DNA from 4 places in the Frankia sp. CgMI4 genome. Region 1 is predicted to be linked to each of the others. Evidence: riboswitches for the same ligand, from Rfam matches in the RefSeq annotation. Region 1 holds a riboswitch; each other region holds the start of a gene.
The links. A riboswitch is a leader RNA that binds a small molecule or an ion and turns the genes downstream of it on or off. The one in region 1 is predicted to bind cyclic di-AMP.
Positions count from the first base shown of each region.

Region 1 (3,739 bases):
GCGGCATCCCGCTCCTCGCGTAACGCCGCCCCCGCCGGCAACCAGCAGGTTTCGGCCAAATGAGCGGACACGCACCGGACCTTCGGTAACCGTTCACCTACCGCCCCACCCCCAGGGAACCCCTTCGCCCACTGTGGTGATCCGACGGGCGCTTTTCACAGTCGGTGTCCGATTGAATCCGCCGTGTGCAAAAATCACAACGCCGCAAGTTACCGCCCGATTTCCGTTGTTTTTCTCACAAAAACAGGCTTCAATGGACGAAGCGTAGTATCAGGCCGATCACTCGCGTCGATCTCGTAGCAGGGCCGTCACGCCTTTGTCGACATGTCACGCATCTGGCCTGATGTGGGACTCTCCGCTCATCGTCGACCATCGGCAAACAGGGTGATCGGCCGAGCACAAATGCCTCCGCACGCCGTACCGCCAGGTTGATGAGCGGGCGCGCACGCGCGATACCAGGCCGCCAGTTCCTACTCAAGCAGGCGCGCCGAGTGTGCTCTTTTTCACGCACCCTATTCAATGCTTGGCGACTCGCCGGGCGGCGTGGTTATGGTTTTCGCCGTGCCCGGCAACAACGTCGGGCATTCGTCGGGCGGCACGCCGAATCCTGCCCCTGGCCGACGATTTCTCGAACCGGGCGGCAGGAACGGGGGACCCATCTCCGAGTATCGAAAGGATTCGATGCTCTCGGGGTGAAGCCATGTGCGACGACCACCCGGAAAGGTATTTCCGGTGCGGCTTCCGTCTCCAGGGATCCCTGGCACGGCCGGGCAGTTCCCAGCCCGAATCCGACAGCTCACCTCGCAGGCGTGGGGAAGGACCACAAGACATGTCCGACGCACGTATCAGTGGCCGACAATGCCGCGCCGGTACCCGCAGCCGGGCCCGGGCCCTCGTGGTCGCACCAGTACTCGCGGCGGCGGTGGGCGGCACCTTCGCGCTCAGCCAGCCGGCCGATGCGGCCACCACCTGGACGGGCCTGCGGCAGTGCGAGTCCGGCGGTGACTACACGACCAACACCGGCAACGCGTACTACGGCGCTTACCAGTTCTCCGCCAGCACTTGGCACAGCCTCGGCTACGGCGGTCTGCCGCACCAGGCTTCCCCGGCCGTCCAGGACGAGGCCGCGCTCAAGCTCGCCCGACGGTCCGGCTTCGGCCAGTGGCCGGCCTGTGGCCGCGGGATGGGCGCCGACCAGCTCGCGGGCGGCTCGTCGAGCTCCTCGGGCCAGGCCTCGCGCACGACGGAACGCCGCGAGCTGACGGTCAGCCCCATCTCCATGAGCACCCCCGTATTCACCCGTAACCTGACGACCGCACTGGCCAGGCAGGTACGTGACGACGTGCGGGCCTGGCAGGCCCGCGTCAACCATCTGGGCTATCCGATCACGATCGACGGCCGCTACGGACCACGCTCCGCCGCAGTCGCCCGCGCCCTGCAGGCCGCCAAGGGACTCGCCGTCGACGGCATCGTCGGCCCGGCGACCTGGCGGGCCACCTTCCGCTGATCCTCCCCATCAGCCCCATCAGCTCCATCAGCTGATCCATTCGCTCCGCCCCCGTGGCGGAGGGACGACCGCCGCGGGAACCGGACATCCCACCCCGGCGACACCGGTCAGGGGATCTCACCTCGACGACGGGCTGGCCCGACCTGTCTCCGGACGATCTCCGGTTGACGGCCCGTACGGGCCGGCCCGTACAACCCACCACCAGCATCACCAGGACCGCACCCTGACCGGCCTCCGGCAGGGCCGATCTTCGGCAGAGCCGATCTTCGGCAAGGCCGACGAGGAACAGCAGGACCAGCGAGCCACCTGCGGAACCTGTATGGAAGTGGCACGATTCGCGCGATCCTCACTGGTTACTCCGGACCACCCCGGTTTGCGCTCCATGAGCGGTTCTCGCTAGAGTGCCGCTCACTCGCCTCGTCGGCGAGGCCGCCCGGACGGACGCCGAGTCCTGCCCCCGTACGAGCGGCCGGAACGAACATCGACCGCAGCGGGCAGGAGTGGGGGACCCACATTTCGGGCGCCGCAAGCGGCGTCCTTGGGGTAAAGCCGGTGCGTCCCGGCCCATGGTGGAGAGCGGTTCCCACCCGGGGTCGGATCCTCCGGCCGGGCCATCCCAGCCCGCACCCGACAGCTCACCCCGCAGGCGACGGGATTGGACTGACATGCCCTCTGGGCGTCGTGGCGGCAGACATCGAGCACCGCAGGCCCCATCGCCCGCCGGTCGCATCCTGCGCACCACCGGCGCGGTCACGGCCATCGTCGGCAGCGGCCTCGCGGTCACCGCGGCTCCGGCGGGCGCGGCCACCTCCGACGACTTCGCCAAGCTCCGCCAATGCGAGTCCGGCGGCAACTACGCGGTCAACACCGGCAACGGCTTCTCCGGTGCCTACCAGTTCGACGACCAGACCTGGCACGGGCTCGGGTACTCCGGCCGCCCGTACCAGGCATCGCCCGCCACGCAGGACGAGGCGGCCGCGAAGCTCTACAACCAGCGGGGCTGGCAGCCATGGCCGTCCTGCTCGGTCAAGATGGGCCTGACCAACAACGGCCCGGCCARTGTCCCGGGCGGCTCCGGTGACGTCATCCAGCAGGCCATCACCCCGGTGGAACCCCCCATGACGCTGGACCGGGCCCGCCGGGAGATGGGGGACGGCTCGTTCAGGGGCACGGTCCTCGACGCGTCCCTCAGCGACGACGTTCGCCCGGACGCCTTCGTCTGGCAGGACAGGATGCGTCAGAAGGGCTTCGTACTCACCGTCGACGGCAAGTTCGGACCGCAGTCGCAGGGCATCGCCGCGCTGTACTCGTACCTCACCCGGGTGAGCGACGGTCAACCCGGGGTCGTCGGCCAGAATCTGTGGAACGTCAGCGTCAGGGCCTGACCGACCGGTCACCGTGCGCGCAGGGCAAGCGCGTCCGGGGTGACCTCCATGACGTGTGCGGCCGGTCGTCGGGCAGGATGCACTCATGACGACGCCGTCCACCTCGGGAAAGCCCAACCTGCTCTCCGGTCCGCCGCCGACGCTCCTGCCCTCCGACGCGGCCGCGACCGATGCGCTGGTCGCCGGTGATCCGCCGGATGCCGTCGCCGCCCGGCTGCCCGCGTTCAGCGTGCCTTGGGCCGCGCTCGCCGAGCTCGCGCTCACCGGCGGACGACCCGTCGAGGCCTATGCCTACGCCCGCACGGGCTATCACCGCGGCCTCGACGCCCTGCGCCGCTCGGGCTGGAAGGGCAACGGGCCGATCCCCTGGTCACACGAACCCAACCGCGGGTTCCTGCGTTCGCTCGCCGCTCTCGGTCGGGCGGCCGCGGCCATCGGGGAGGCCGAGGAGGCCACCCGCTGCCGGACGTTCCTGGCCGACAGCGATTCCGTCGCTGCCAGTGAGCTCGGCTTCACCTGACAGTGAGTTCATCAGGCCGCGTCGGTGGTGGAGACCAGCGAGGATGCCGCAGCCGGCCCCACGACCCCGCCATCCCTAGTAACCTCGCCCGGTGCCTGCTCTTGTCCTCATCGGTGCCCAGTGGGGCGACGAGGGAAAAGGAAAGGCGACCGACCTCCTGGGCGGCGCCGTCGATTACGTCGTCCGGTACCAGGGTGGCAACAACGCCGGCCACACCGTGGTCATCGGGGCGGAGAGTTACGCGCTCCACCTGATTCCCAGTGGCATGCTGCGGGCCGACTGCGTTCCCGTGATCGGCAACGGGGTCGTCATCGACCCGGGCGTGCT
Region 1 covers NZ_MAQZ01000002.1:174,274-178,012, forward strand. The annotation lists cyclic di-AMP (ydaO/yuaA leader) riboswitch at 589-823, shown strand; gene Manayef4_RS00775 (transglycosylase family protein) at 830-1,507, shown strand; cyclic di-AMP (ydaO/yuaA leader) riboswitch at 1,981-2,170, shown strand; gene Manayef4_RS00780 (transglycosylase family protein) at 2,173-2,892, shown strand; gene Manayef4_RS00785 (DUF3151 domain-containing protein) at 2,978-3,412, shown strand; gene Manayef4_RS00790 (adenylosuccinate synthase) at 3,504-3,739, shown strand, end outside.

Region 2 (4,138 bases), on a different contig from region 1:
GACAAGCTCGCGGTGGAGGACGCGGTCACCGGCCACCAGCGCCCCAAGCTCGAGCAATACGAGAACCACCTGTTCATGGTGCTCAAGACGACCAGTTACGTGGAGCACACCCAGGTAACGGGCACCTCCGAGGTAGTCACCACCGGCGAAATCATGATCTTCCTCGGCGAGGACTTCGTCGTGACCGTGCGGCACGGCAGGCACGGGGAGATGACGAAGCTGCGCGGCCGGCTGGAGGCCAACCCGGAGATGCTCCGGCACGGCCCGACGGCCGTGCTGCACGCCATCTGCGACAGCATTGTGGACGACTACGTCCGCACCGTGGAAAGCATCCAGGCCGACGTCGACCAGATCGAGACGGGCGTCTTCCATCGGGATCAGAAGCCGTCGACGGAAAGCGCCTACCAGATGAAACGCGAGCTTCTGGAGCTCAAGCACGCGGTGCTGCCGCTCGCGGGCCCGTTGCGTACCCTCACCATGGACGCCCCCACGATGGTCGACGTGGCGATGCGCCGTTACTTCCGGGACGTCGCCGACCACCTCGAGCAGGTCAGCGAGCGAATAGCTCACTTCGACGAGCTGCTTTCCTCCGTGCTCCAGGCGACGCTGACGCAGGTGACGATCGCGCAGAACGAGGACATGCGACGGATCAGTGCCTGGGTGGCGATCGGCGCCGTCCCGACCGCCGTCGCCGGGATCTACGGCATGAACTTCGACCACATGCCGGAGCTTCGTCAGACGTGGGGCTACCCGGCCGTCCTGGCCGTCATTACGACGATCTGTCTGTTTCTCTACCGTGCGTTCAAGCGCAACGGCTGGCTCTGACACCGACCTGCATGCTATGCGCGCATAGACCACGACAATGACYGCAGATCCATAGTCCCTTTTTACTATAAGTTGGCTGACGCGACGTATCCGTACGATGGGTTACCCCTGGCCCGCCACGTCGGTTACCGTTACCAACCGTGTCGGAGCAACCGGGTCTCGCGCCAGCCGCTCGGCGCGGTCCCCGCCGACCCCCCACCCCTCGGGGGACTCCATGACCTCGCCTGACCCCAAGAGTCGTAAAACGGCCATCCTGCCCGATCGGGGCGATCTCATCGCGGAGCTCGCCGGCCGGCTGGAGGCCCTCGACGCGCTCCTCAACCGGCTGGAGGATGCCGAGCGGCAGGCCGCCGACGCCAGCGAGCATCTCATCCGGACCCGCCGGTGGCAGGAGGACACGGTCCGGACCATCCAGGAGGAGCGGGCTCGGATGCGCCAGCGCCAGCACGCCCTCGACGAGCTCGCCGACCACGCCCGCGCCGCGGTCGAGGCGCTGGCGCACCACCGCTCGCTGCCCCGTGAGGTCCACGAGCTCGCGGTCGAGCTCCAAGTGCTCGATGCGGCGGGATTCCTCACCCGCCGCGGCTCCCGGTCCCGCTGAGGGGGGTGCACACCCGGCCTCACCCGTCGACTACTTTAAGTAGTCAAAATCGCCCACGGGCCGCGGGAGGGCTACCCGCCCGCCCGCCTCTCACCCGGACCGGCCGCCGCCGCGGACCCCACACGCAACGAAAAACCAGCAGGACAAACGGGGCGCGAAGGGCCTTAGGGCCGCCCGGTCAGCCCGGCCGACCGCGCGGGCCGCCGACGCCGCGCGACGGGAACTTCAACGCGCACTCGCTGTAGTTGGGAAGGACTAGTGTTTACCCACCCCATCCAAGTGGACTAGTCTCACGCCGACGTCACGACAACACCGGGCCGAACGCCGAGTCCTGCCCCCGGCCCCGGTGTCCCCTCCGAGTCGTCATCAGGGGCAGGAGCGGGGGACCCACCTCCACCGGCCGGCGCCGATCCGCGGTGTCGACCTAGGGGTGAAGCTCGACGCGTGAAGGTCACGCGAGAGCCGGGCAGCCCAGCCCGAACCCGACAGCTCACTTCGCAGGCGCACGGGAAGGAATACACCGTTGTCCGCGCAAAGCGTGCAGCTCGACGAAGAAACGCGAGGCGCCGGTCGCGGCCGTCACCGCGCACCCTCCGCGCCCCCGGCCGCCCGCAGCCGGGCCCGGGCCCGCGCCTTCGCCGCCGTGACCACCGGGACCGTCGCGGTCTCCGGAGTGGCTCTCGCCGGCTGCGCCACCGACATCAACGCCGACGCCGCGAAGGACGAGCAGCCGAACACCGCTCCGATCACCCTCGCCGCGCAGATCGGCTCCCAGGCCGCCCTGGGGGGCAGCATCGCCGCCGCGGCGGTCAGCACCCACGGCTCCACCTCCCTGCTCGGCTCGACGGGCGGTGTCGACGCCCCGCCCCTGGCCGGCAAGGTTCAGGTCGGTCTCCGGGTGACCAACCCCGACGTGAGCGTCAGCGCGGACCAGCCGATCGACATCGGCTTCTCGCTCTACAACGAGCAGARCCACGAACCGCTGGCGAACCAGCTGGTCAAGGTGCAGGTGAAGCTCCCCACCGGGTGGGCCACCTTCAAGCACCTTTACACCAACGCCCAGGGCTACGCCTCCTACACGGCCCGGGTGCTCACCACCACGAATGTCACCGCGGTCTTCGACGGCACGGACGCCCTGCAGTCCGCCCGCTCGGCGAACGACGCCACCCTGCGCGTACGGCCGGCGCCCACCCCCCGGCTCGTCCGCAACGCCGCCTGGTCGGATCTCCTCACGACAGGGGACGCCGCGGACCAGGCGTCGGTTCCGGTCCCGTCGAGCTCCCTCGGGGAGAAGGCCGTCTACCTGGCCTCCCTGCAGGCCGGCAAGCCCTACGTCTACGGTGCGGAGGGCCCGAGCTCGTTCGACTGCTCCGGCCTCATCCAGTACATCTTCAAGCAGCTCGGCAGGAGCGTGCCGCGGACGACCGACGCCCAGTTCGCCGCCYCCACCCGGGTGTCGCAGTACAACAAACAGCCCGGCGACCTGATCTTCTTCGGGACACCCGGGAACATTTACCACGTCGGCATCTACGCGGGCGACGGCATGATGTMGGCGGCGCCGCACACCGGCGACGTCGTGTCGCTCAAGAAGATCTATACCACCTCCTACTACGTCGGTCGGATCCTCTAGCGGCCGGTCGGAGCCGGCGCACCGCCCTCATGCCGACGCAACGGCTCACCCGGCTCCGGTGGATCGCCTTCGCGGCTGGGGCGCGGACCACACGAGCCCTGCCAGTCCACGAGCGGCCGGCTACCGAGCCCCTCTCCAGGCGCCGACCCGAAGCCGTGGAAGCCGGACCCGGGACTCCCACCCACCGGCGAAGCCGCGGACAGACCAGCAAGCGGGCCCTGTCACCGCCCGACAACCCGCCTATGTGGTTCCTTTCCAGCTCTCCGGACGGGCCCTCCTTCCGGTGGGACGGACGTCAGATCTCCCCCCCATCTGACGTCCGTCCGGCCGGAAGGCCCCCGATTCCGCCGGCCTTCCCTCGGATTCCCCCCCCATCCGCACGGGAAGGCCGGCGGGCCTCGGGCCCCGGCCGACCAGGTCCGCCGATGCCGCTACCCCCCTCCCGGCGGCATCGGCGGACTTCAGCCCTCGGTCTCTGCCCGGTGCGGAAACCGCCCGGCCCGCTCGCGGGCGCCGCGGTCAGGCCCCCAGCCGGTGACCAGACGAGAACTTCCACAGGGTCTCGCTGACCTTCCGGTCCCAGGAGGCCTCCGGGGCCCGGCCCTCCGGGACACGGTCCTGGCAGGTCGGCCCGGGCTCCGGGTCGAACTGCCCGACGACGCCGACCGCGGCGAACTCCGGCTTACCCGGGGCGCAGGCGGCGGTCAGGGCCAGCCGGGCACCCTCGCCGATCCCCCACACGTAGACCCGGTTCGGATCCACCTTGGTCCGTTTCGTGGAGACGAAGCGGACCACGTCGCGCAGATAGCGCACGTCGGCCCCCTCGGGTCCGTCGATCCGCCACGTGCCGCCCACGGCTTCCGGGAAGGCCACCGCGAAGTCGCGGGAGTTCGCGAGCTTGCCGGCGTCACTCTGCCGGTCAAGTGACTTCGCGTCCGCGTTGTCGTCGTGCAGGATCAACACCAGCGGAAGCGGGTTGGCGGGATCGGACGGGGCCTGGACGAGCAGCTCGCGGCCCGCCGACGCGTAGTCGCCGGGCAGGCTGACCCGCTGGGTCTTCGGGCGGTCACGGGTCCCGAGGT
Region 2 covers NZ_MAQZ01000084.1:28,712-32,849, reverse strand. The annotation lists gene corA (magnesium/cobalt transporter CorA) at 1-825, shown strand, start outside; gene Manayef4_RS15865 (hypothetical protein) at 1,040-1,426, shown strand; cyclic di-AMP (ydaO/yuaA leader) riboswitch at 1,778-1,944, shown strand; gene Manayef4_RS15860 (C40 family peptidase) at 1,950-3,056, shown strand; gene Manayef4_RS15855 (PHB depolymerase family esterase) at 3,576-4,138, opposite strand, start outside.
Region 2: another riboswitch for cyclic di-AMP. It lies ahead of Manayef4_RS15860 (C40 family peptidase); the one in region 1 lies ahead of Manayef4_RS00780 (transglycosylase family protein).

Region 3 (4,061 bases), 140 kb from region 1:
CTGCTGGCCCGGGAGGACTTCCGGGCGGCGTGCGCGACGCGGGACTTCCGCACGGTGTTCCGGCTGATGAAGAAGTACGACGGTGCCAGCCAGAATCGCATCGCATCTCCGGTGGAAGGGCTCAGCCAGAGCAGGGTCAGCCGGATCATGCAGGGCGAGGACCACATCGCCCGGCTCTCCCTGATCGAACGCATCACCGACGCGCTGCGCATCCCGGGCAGTTATTTCCACCTGGCCGCACGGCCGTGGGAGGCGGCACGGGACGTGCGCGAGCCGCCCGGGCCGCCAACGGTTCCGGCCGGATCCGGCCCGACGCCGGTAGCCCACGTCGCGACCCCCTCCGTCGACCCGGCCCCGGCCCCCGGCCCCGTCGTCGCCGAGAGCCCGGGCCGGCTCCCCCCCGGACCGGGGGGCCTGGTCGTCGAGGAGGACCGGGCCGAACTCCGCTACGACGACAGCATGTACGTCGCCCACCAGCGAAGACGTCTTCTCAACGCCGGCAGCGAACCGGTAACCCGGTATCTGATGCGGATATCGGTCGACCGGTTCCCGGGAGATCCGGAACGCTCCGCGCGGTTGTACCGATCCGATCCGCTGCGCTGGGAGGACCTCCAGCTCAGCGCGCACTGTGGCGGCGAGCAGATGGCCTGGCAGGTCAAGACCGACTGGGACGCGCTCAAGGAGGTCTGGCTGCTCTTCGAGAACAGCCGAGGACGATTTCCGCTCTATCCCGGCGAATCGGCGTGGATCAACTACAGCTACCAGGTAAGCAGGGAGAAGTGGGGGCCGTGGTTCCAGCGTGCCGTGCGGGTACCGACGAGTTTCCTCTCGGTGCGGCTGGACTTTCCGGCCGAGCTGGATCCCGTGGTCTGGGGCATGGAGACGTCGATGACCGCCGATGCCTTCCCGTTGCGGACCGCAGTCGCCCGCACCGACTCCGGCGACCGGCGGATCTTCACCTGGTCGACCACCGAGCCGCCGCTGCACGCCCGCTACCGRCTGGAATGGAACTTCCGGGCCACCGTGCCGGAACGTGATCCGGCCACGGAGACCGGAACACGTCCCAGCGATCAGATGGCGGCCGTCGGCATCGTGCAGGAGGGTGAGGCGATCCTGCGGCAGCCGGCCCGCCCGTTCGCTCTGCCCAACGAGGCCGAAGACGCGCGCCGGGTCGTCGCCGAACTGTCCTCCGCCCTCGAACGGGTGTCCGCCCTGCACACCTTCGGCAAGGGCCTGGGCATCGCCGCGCCGCAGGTCGGCATCAACCGCGCCGCGGCGATCGTGCGTACCGCGGGCGGCGACACGCTCACGCTGCTCAACCCCAGCGTCATCGAGACCTCCCGAGAGACCGACGAGCAGTACGAGGGCTGCCTGAGCTTCTTCGACGTCCGTGGCCTCGTCCCCCGGCCGCTGGAGCTGCACGTCGAACACACCGATATCGATGGCAACCGGCACATCACCGTCTATCGGCAGGGGCTGGCGCGGCTCGTCGCTCACGAGATCGATCACCTGCACGGTCAGCTCTACACGGATCGGATGCGGGCCGGAACCACACCGATCCCGGTGGAGCAGTACCGGGGTACCGGCTMGGCCTGGTCCTACAACCGCTGACCAACCCGAACGCACCCGCCCCGCGGGCGGCACGTCGGCATGCCGACGTGCCCACGTGCCGACGTGCCGACGGCGCAGCGCCGGGACCGGGTGTCCGACACGGACTGTTAGATCCGACATATGACATGGTTCCCTCGTGCCGTATAGTCCGGAAAGCAGGCGATAGGTGCGGGTCCGCCGGAACGTCGACACAGATTTTTTCGGAACCTGGTTAGAGACTGCCGGCAGCGGGTAGTGGAGGCTCGATCGCCACGCGGCGGAACAGATTCCCCACGCATCGCKTATTGTTTACCGTCAGCGTGACGACCCAGCCACGAACTGGGGATTTTCAGCCCACTGAACAACCTCTAGGATCGGGCGCGCACGCGGGCGCGAAACACCATTAAAAAGATCGGGACAAGTAAGTGGGGTGCACTGTGTGCATCCTCACGTACTCTTGTTTTTCCCGGGTCACTCTCAGCTATGTTCGTTGCCGTGCCGTCACCTGATGGCATGCGTCGGGCGGCACGCCGAATCCTGCCCCCGCTCGACGAGAATCAAACCTTTGGCAGGAGCGGGGGAACCAATTCCGGGCGCCGATAAAAGACGTCCTCGGGGTGAAGCCGCGATGCGCGGCCGGGCATTCCCAGCCCGAACCCGACAGCTCACCTCGCAKGCGTGGGGAAGGGCAACTCAATGTCCAACGCTCGTTCGCTCGCTCGTGGTCTCAACCGCATCAGGCTCGGTTCCCGGGCCTTGATCGCCGCCACCACTCTCGCGGCCTCGATCGGCGGTGGCCTCGCGCTGTCCCAACCGGCCAGCGCGTCGACGAACGCCGACCACTTCCTCTCCAAGGTGATCCCTTGTGAGTCCGGGGGGAACCCCCGCGCGGTCAACTCCATCGGCGCCGGCGGGTTGTTCCAGTTTCTGCCCAGCACCTGGCACGGGGTCGGCGGCAAGGGTCTGCCGCAGCACGCCAGCGTCGCCGAGCAGTGGCAGCGCGCCCGCATCCTGTACGCCCAGCAGGGGACGAGCCCCTGGTACGCCTCGAAGCCGTGCTGGGGTCACAAGATCTGAGCTGCCCGACTTCCCGCGCCAGCCTTCACCGTCCGCGCCCGGCCGGTACTGATCGGCGCGCGGTCAGCAGCCCCGTGTCCCGTCCGGGACACGGGGCTGCGCGCTACGTTTCCCGGTCACGGTTTCCCGGTCACGGCGACGTCGGCCAGCTCAACTTCCGCGGCCCCGCCCGGCGGAGACCCGGCGGACCCACCGATCGGCCGGCTCAGCCGATCCGACGGCGGCGGGCGATCTCGGCCAGCGTGATCCCGGCGGCCAMCCCCGCGTTGAGGGACTCCACCGCACCCGCCATGGGGATCCGGACCCTCACGTCGCAGCGCTGCTCGACCAGCCTGGACAACCCGCGTCCCTCGGAACCGATCACCAGGACGAGGGGGTYGGTCGCCATCGTGAGCTCGTCGATGCTCACTTCACTGTCCGCGGCCAGACCGACAACGAACTGGCCGCCCGCCGCGTAGGAGACGAGCGTGCGGGCGAGGTTGGTGGCGCGCGCCACCGGCAGCCGGGCGGCAGCCCCCGCCGAGGTCTTCCAGGCCGCGGCGGTCACGCCGGCGGCCCTACGCTCCGGAACGACGACGCCGTGGGCACCGAAGGCGGCGGCCGAGCGCACCACGGCCCCGAGGTTGCGAGGATCGGTGACCCCGTCCAACGCCACCAGCAGACCCGGAGGGGACGAGCGCGCGCGGGCGAGGAGATCATCCGGATGGGCATACCGGAACGGCGGTACCACGAGGGCGAGACCCTGATGCGGAGCGGTGCCACACATCCGGTCGAGATCCGTGCGGCCGACGTCGGCCACGGCGATCCCGGCCCGCCCGGCGAGCCGGCGGGCGTCGGCGAGCCGCTCGTCGAAGTCCAGCCCGCCGGCGATGAAAAGGGTCGACGACGGTACCCCGGCCCGCAGCGCCTCGACCACCGCGTTGCGCCCGACCACCAGCTCGTCGCCCTCGGTCCGCCGTGGGCGCCCGGCCCCCGCGGAACCCCCCACGGCGCTCGGCCCGGTGGTGGCCGCAGCTGCGACGGCGCGGCCACCATCCCCGCGCCGGCCGGCGGCCGCTCGACCCCGCTCGGCTCCGGCCGAGGCGGAACGGGCCGCCGCAGCCGCCGCCGCACGACGCTGGGCGGGATGGCCGGGGCGCAGCTGCGCGGGCGGAGTGGCCCCACGGCCCTCCAGCGCCTTGCGGCCGTGACCGCCGCTGCCCGTGGAGGCCCCCTTGCGGTGGGAACCGGCCTTGGCGGCCCGACCGCCCTGACCGCCGCGGGCGATCCCGCTGTCCCGGCGAGCGGCGCCGGCCATCAGGACCACCGACCAGTACACGCCCGGGGAATGACCATGTGACCACGGTATACGGCGGACGACACCGGCGTGTCGGGGCGCGCTCGGCGAGAGCTCG
Region 3 covers NZ_MAQZ01000002.1:35,707-39,767, forward strand. The annotation lists gene Manayef4_RS00175 (peptide deformylase) at 1-1,611, shown strand, start outside; cyclic di-AMP (ydaO/yuaA leader) riboswitch at 2,109-2,284, shown strand; gene Manayef4_RS00180 (transglycosylase family protein) at 2,287-2,667, shown strand; gene rlmB (23S rRNA (guanosine(2251)-2'-O)-methyltransferase RlmB) at 2,873-3,964, opposite strand.
Region 3: another riboswitch for cyclic di-AMP. It lies ahead of Manayef4_RS00180 (transglycosylase family protein); the one in region 1 lies ahead of Manayef4_RS00780 (transglycosylase family protein).

Region 4 (5,154 bases), on a different contig from region 1:
TCCGTTCGTCCTGCTGGGTTCGGACAGCGGGGCCCTGCGGGCGTTGGTCGGCGCCGGTTCGCCAGCGGTCCGGCCGGATGCCCTCGTGTTGCTCGACCTGCCGCTGGTGTACCGGAAGATCGCGGGCGAGGATCCGGGACAACCGATCCCACGGTCGCTTCCCGACCTGCCGATCCTGTTGCTCCATGCCGAGCGCGACGAGGTCAGCCCGCTTGCGCTGGCGCGCATGATGACGCGGACCGCGCGCCGGGCCCGGCTGGCGTCGCTGCCCGGGGGGCATGGCGTGCTCGCCGGCCCCGGCCGGCGTGCGGTCGGCGCGCACATCCTGCTGTTCCTCGAGAATCTCCGTGTCTCGCGGCTGGCCCCACGGCAACGGCAGCGGGACCGGTCGGTCGACTGATCTCGCCCGGTGCCGGGCGCGCCCGCGTGCCGGTCCGATCGGGGTGTGCCTTCGCGGGAGGCCCAACCGCTCAGCAGGTGTTTCCTCGGCGGGTGCCGGCGCGAATCACGCGAATCCGCGGGTCAGTCGTCCGTCCCGTACCGCATCGTCCGTTTTTCAACGGCGCAGGCTTCGAGCCGCAGGCTCGAAGCCTGCGCCGTTCGCGTTTGCGTACCCGTCCGCACGCCACCCGACCCCCGGGCCAGGCTTCCCGCTTGCCGTGGTTGCCGGGGTTGGGTTGCCGGACGGCCGGGCGGTCCCGGTGACTACCGGACCTCGTGGCCACCGGTCCCCGTCTCGACAGACCGGCCATATCGCCAAGATCCGGTCGTGACGGGTGATCTGCGTCGCTACCGGTAGCTGCTATTGATGTCCGAGAGTTGCGGCATCGCAGCGTTATGCACGCATCGTGACCAACATGCGCCCAGATTCGGCACAACTCGTACTTGTCACTACGGTCTGTAGTTCGCTACGGTTGCGGGGTATCAACAGCTCCGGGCCGACGCCGAGTTCTGTCCACGGTCCGCAGCTCCCTCCGAGAGATCTTGGGCAGAAGCGGGGGAACCACGTTCCTCCGGGTGGCTCGTTGCGGGCCACCCTTGGGGTTAAGCCGTTACGCGCACGCCGCGGAAAYGGCCGGGCTTCCCGGCCCGAACCCGACRGCTAACCTCGCAGGCGTACGGGAAGGACTCGACGTTGCCTGTGTTTCAGGAACGCTCGGCTCCGGTCTTCTGGACCGTGACGCCGTTCGGCGCGACCCGCGGTGCGTCCCCGCCATACGGGGCGCCGTTCTCGCCCTGACGTCTTCGCGAGAACGTGCCATCCGGTCGGTGCCCGTACCGGCCGATCGCGCTGACGCGCCATACCACCAGCTCGGCTGAAAGCCACCCGGCCTCGTCGTCTGTGGTCGGCTGACCCCTGCCGTCCACCGGGCCCGCCAGGCCTGGAACGGAATGACCACGGCCGCCTGCCGTGCTGTTCAGYCCATCGACCCCGGGATCCCCAGGGCGCGTCGATCGGTCGTCCCCGGTCGTCCCCGGACGGCCTCTCGGCGCACCGGCAGACCGGCACTGGGTGCTGCCCTTCTCCAGCGCGGTCGTCTCCGCTCGCCCTCCTTCGAGCGGCATCCCTCCCCTCGATCACCCGTCTGTGTTCGACGACACCGAAATGAGATGTCAAAGAAATGGCCAAGGGAAAGCATCGGAAACGTTCCACCCGGACCCGGGGCGCCGTTGTCGCCGCCGTCGGTGTGATCGGCGCCGGCGCCGGCATGTTCGCCACCGCGAGCCCGGCCAGGGCCGCCACCACGGTCCCCGATGTGACGATCGCCAGCGCGGCCGCGAACGCGGGACTGCCCGGCTGCCGCGGCGTTCCGCTGGCCACCTGGGTCGCGGTGGCTCTTGCGGAGTCCGGCGGCAACCCCTACGCCCACGCCACCTACGGCGAGGACTCGCGCGGCCTGTGGCAGATCAACATGCGGGCCCACGCCGGCTGGGTGGGTAACCGCAACCTCTACGACCCGGCCGTCAACGCCTGGGCGGCGAAGAAGGTCTGTGAAGGCCAGGGCATCACCGCCTGGAGCGCCTACACCAACGGCCTGCACTACCGCTACCTGGCCCGGGGACAGGCGGCGGCGGCGGCCGTCTCGCGCGGCGTGCGGTTCACGAACATCTCCTACTCCTCGCTGGCTGCCCCGGTGCGTGCGGCCGTGGTGGCACCCGCGGCCCGCTACCCGTCGCTGGCCGTCGGCCTCGGGTTCCGCCTCGACGTCCACCAGATCCAGAAGAGGCTCGCCAGCCTTGGCTACCCGATCAGCGTGGATGGGAAGTTCGGGTACCAGACCAACCACATGGTCAAGGACTTCCAGCTGAAGCACGGTCTGGTGGTTGACGGGATCGTCGGACCGCAGACGCGGGCGAAGCTCGGGATCTGACTCTGATCGAGGCCCGCCGACCGGGCTCCGCTGCCGCCGGCCGGTGTTCCCGACCCGCCCGAGGGCGCTGCTCGATATCCGCACGCACCGGATGACTACCCGGGGTGAGGTGGGGGTATTCAGCCACCGGGCCAGCACCCGGCCGGGAGCACCGGGTCGGGAGACGGCATCGGCCCGGGCGGGACCAGCCGGCCCGCACGGGACCAGCCGGCCCGCACGGGAAAACCGAAACGGGGGCCCGATCGATGAGAGCCACGATGCTCGACGACTACCTACCTGAGGCGAGTCCGAACGCATCCTCCGTGACCGGGGCCGGTCTCCTGTTCGCGGTCCTGGGGCCGCTGGAGGTGCGGCGATCCTCGGGCGAGCAGGTCCGCATCGACCAGCGCAAGAAGCGCATACTGCTGCTGACCCTGCTGCTGCACGCCGGCCAGTGGGTGAGTGTGGACGGGATGCGGCTCGCGCTCTGGCAGGATGCCCCGCCGCGCTCCGCCGGGGGCAACATCAAGACTTATCTCTCGGAGCTGCGGCACACCCTCCGGCCGCCCCTGGACACGTCCGGAGCCGGGGGGAACGGCCCCGGGCGCATCGAGAGCCGGCCGGGGGAGTACCGCCTGGTCGTCGCGTCCGGTGAGATCGACGCTAAGCGGTTCGAATCGGCCGCCGAGCAGGGCCGCGCCGCCGTGCGCGCCGGCTCGCCGGAACGCGCCGCCGGGTTTTTCGAAGGCGCCCTCGCGCTGTGGCGGGGGGACGCCTTCGACGAGCTCCCGGCGGAGATCGCGGGCGCGGAGGTCCTCCGGCTGGAGGAGGCTCGCTGGGCGGTGTGCGAGGACCTGATCGACGCCCGCCTGGCCCTCGGCGAGTACGACCGGGTGCTGCCGACCCTGCGGGCGCTCACGGTCGAACATCCGACCCGGGAACGTCTCTGGGCCCAGCTGATCCTTGCGTTGGAACACACCGGCCGGCGGGCCGAGGCACTGGCCGAGTACCAGACGGTCTACCGGCGGCTGGTGACCGAACTCGGGATCGAGCCCGGTGTCGAACTGCGGCGTGCCCATCAGCATGTACTGAATCCGGACTCGTGGGTCACCTGATGCCACGGCCGTGCCGGCCGAGTCGTGCGCCGGAAGTCAGCTGAACCGCCAGTGAACCCGGCGGGGGAATTTCAACCATACGGGCTGGACCAGCCGGCCGGCGCCCGGGCCACGCGCGCGGCGCCGCCGTGTATCACCACCGGGGCGCACGCCACCGGGGCGAGGGCGCGCGGAAACCGCTGAGGAGAAGACGATGAAGGCTATCTACCTCCCCCCGCGACTGGAAGATGCCGGCAGCTTCGCCGCAGTGACGAACGGCCGCTGGGGCTGGGGGCGTGACTACTCCTGGCGGCGTTTTGCGTGACGGCGGCCGGGGTGGCGGTGGTCCCGATTCCGTCCTGCTGGTTTCTGGTGCTGGCCGACCGTGATCCCGTCGTGCGTCCGCCGGGGGCTCGTCGCATGCTGCGGTATGCCTCCGGGCGGCCGTGGATCGTCGGCAACTGGCCGGACGATGCCATGGTCAGTGCCGTCGCCGGGCGCTCGCGGCTGGCCCTGATCGGGTGTGCCGCGACCAACGCGCGACAGCTCCTGCGGCTGCTTCTCTCGGCCCGTGACGTGCACGCTCTCGACCTCGCGCGCGCCGTGGCCGGCGACTACCACGTGATCGCCGAAATCGACAGCCACCGTCGCGTCCAGGGCAGCCCGACGGGAACCCGGCGGGTCTTCACCGCCCGGTTGGGCAGCCACCTGGTCGCCGCCGACCGCGCCGACGTGCTTGCCCGGCTCACGGGCGCCCCGCTGAACCGGACGGCGCTGGCTTTGTCGCTGCTCGACCCGTCACCGCCCCATCCGCTCGATGACCTGGTGCTCTGGGAGTCGATCGACGCGCTGCCCCCGGATCACTACCTTCTCGTCGGCCCTGACGAGAAGGCCACCGTCCTGCGGTGGTGGCGTCGACCGGCACCGGTGCGGTCCCGCACGGAGGGGGCGCCGACCCTGCGGGCGGCTCTCGCCGAGGCCGTGGCGGCGCGGGTCGCCGGCGGCGGGACAGTGAGCTGTGATCTGTCGGGCGGACTGAGCTCCACCTCGGTGTGCTGCCTGGCCGCGCGCGGCCCCGCCGACGTGGTCGCGCTCACCGGGATCGCCCCCGATCCCGGTGACGACGACGCCGCGCGGGCCGCGGCCACGCTCCCTGGCGTCACGCGCGAGATCCTGCCCGCCGCCGGGCTTCCCCTCGTTTACGACGGCATCGCCGACGCCGACGAACCGCTCGACCGGCCGTTCGTCGGCATCGGCGACCGGGCGAAGCTGCGCGCGGGTCTTGACCGGGTCGCGCTGTACGGGCCGCGGGTGCACCTCACCGGGTTCGGTGGTGACGAGGTCGCCTACGGCTGTCCCGCCTACCTCCCCCGGTTGTTGCGCCGCCGGCCCCGGCGGGCGCTGCACGACCTGCGCGGACACCGAGCGCAGGAGGGCTGGCCGTGGATGGCGTGCCTGCGAATGATGCGCCCGCGCGGCTACCGGGACTGCCTCGCCGACATGGCCGATGCGCTCGACCAGGCCCGCCGTGCCACGGTCGGCCACGCGCGCCGTCCGGCCGGTTCCGGCCGATCCCACCCGGGCGTCCTGGCCTCGCTCGACTGGGCCTTTCCGCCTGTGGTCCCGGGTTGGCTCACGCCGACGGCCCTCGACTTGCTGGCCGGAGCGTTCGCGGAGGCCGTCCGGCGCGCCCGGCCGCTGGCCGAGAC
Region 4 covers NZ_MAQZ01000036.1:9,840-14,993, forward strand. The annotation lists gene Manayef4_RS02975 (alpha/beta hydrolase) at 1-400, shown strand, start outside; cyclic di-AMP (ydaO/yuaA leader) riboswitch at 933-1,131, shown strand; gene Manayef4_RS02985 (peptidoglycan-binding protein) at 1,623-2,372, shown strand; gene Manayef4_RS02990 (AfsR/SARP family transcriptional regulator) at 2,630-3,466, shown strand; gene Manayef4_RS25625 (lasso RiPP family leader peptide-containing protein) at 3,660-3,770, shown strand; gene Manayef4_RS02995 (asparagine synthase-related protein) at 3,782-5,154, shown strand, end outside.
Region 4: another riboswitch for cyclic di-AMP. It lies ahead of Manayef4_RS02985 (peptidoglycan-binding protein); the one in region 1 lies ahead of Manayef4_RS00780 (transglycosylase family protein).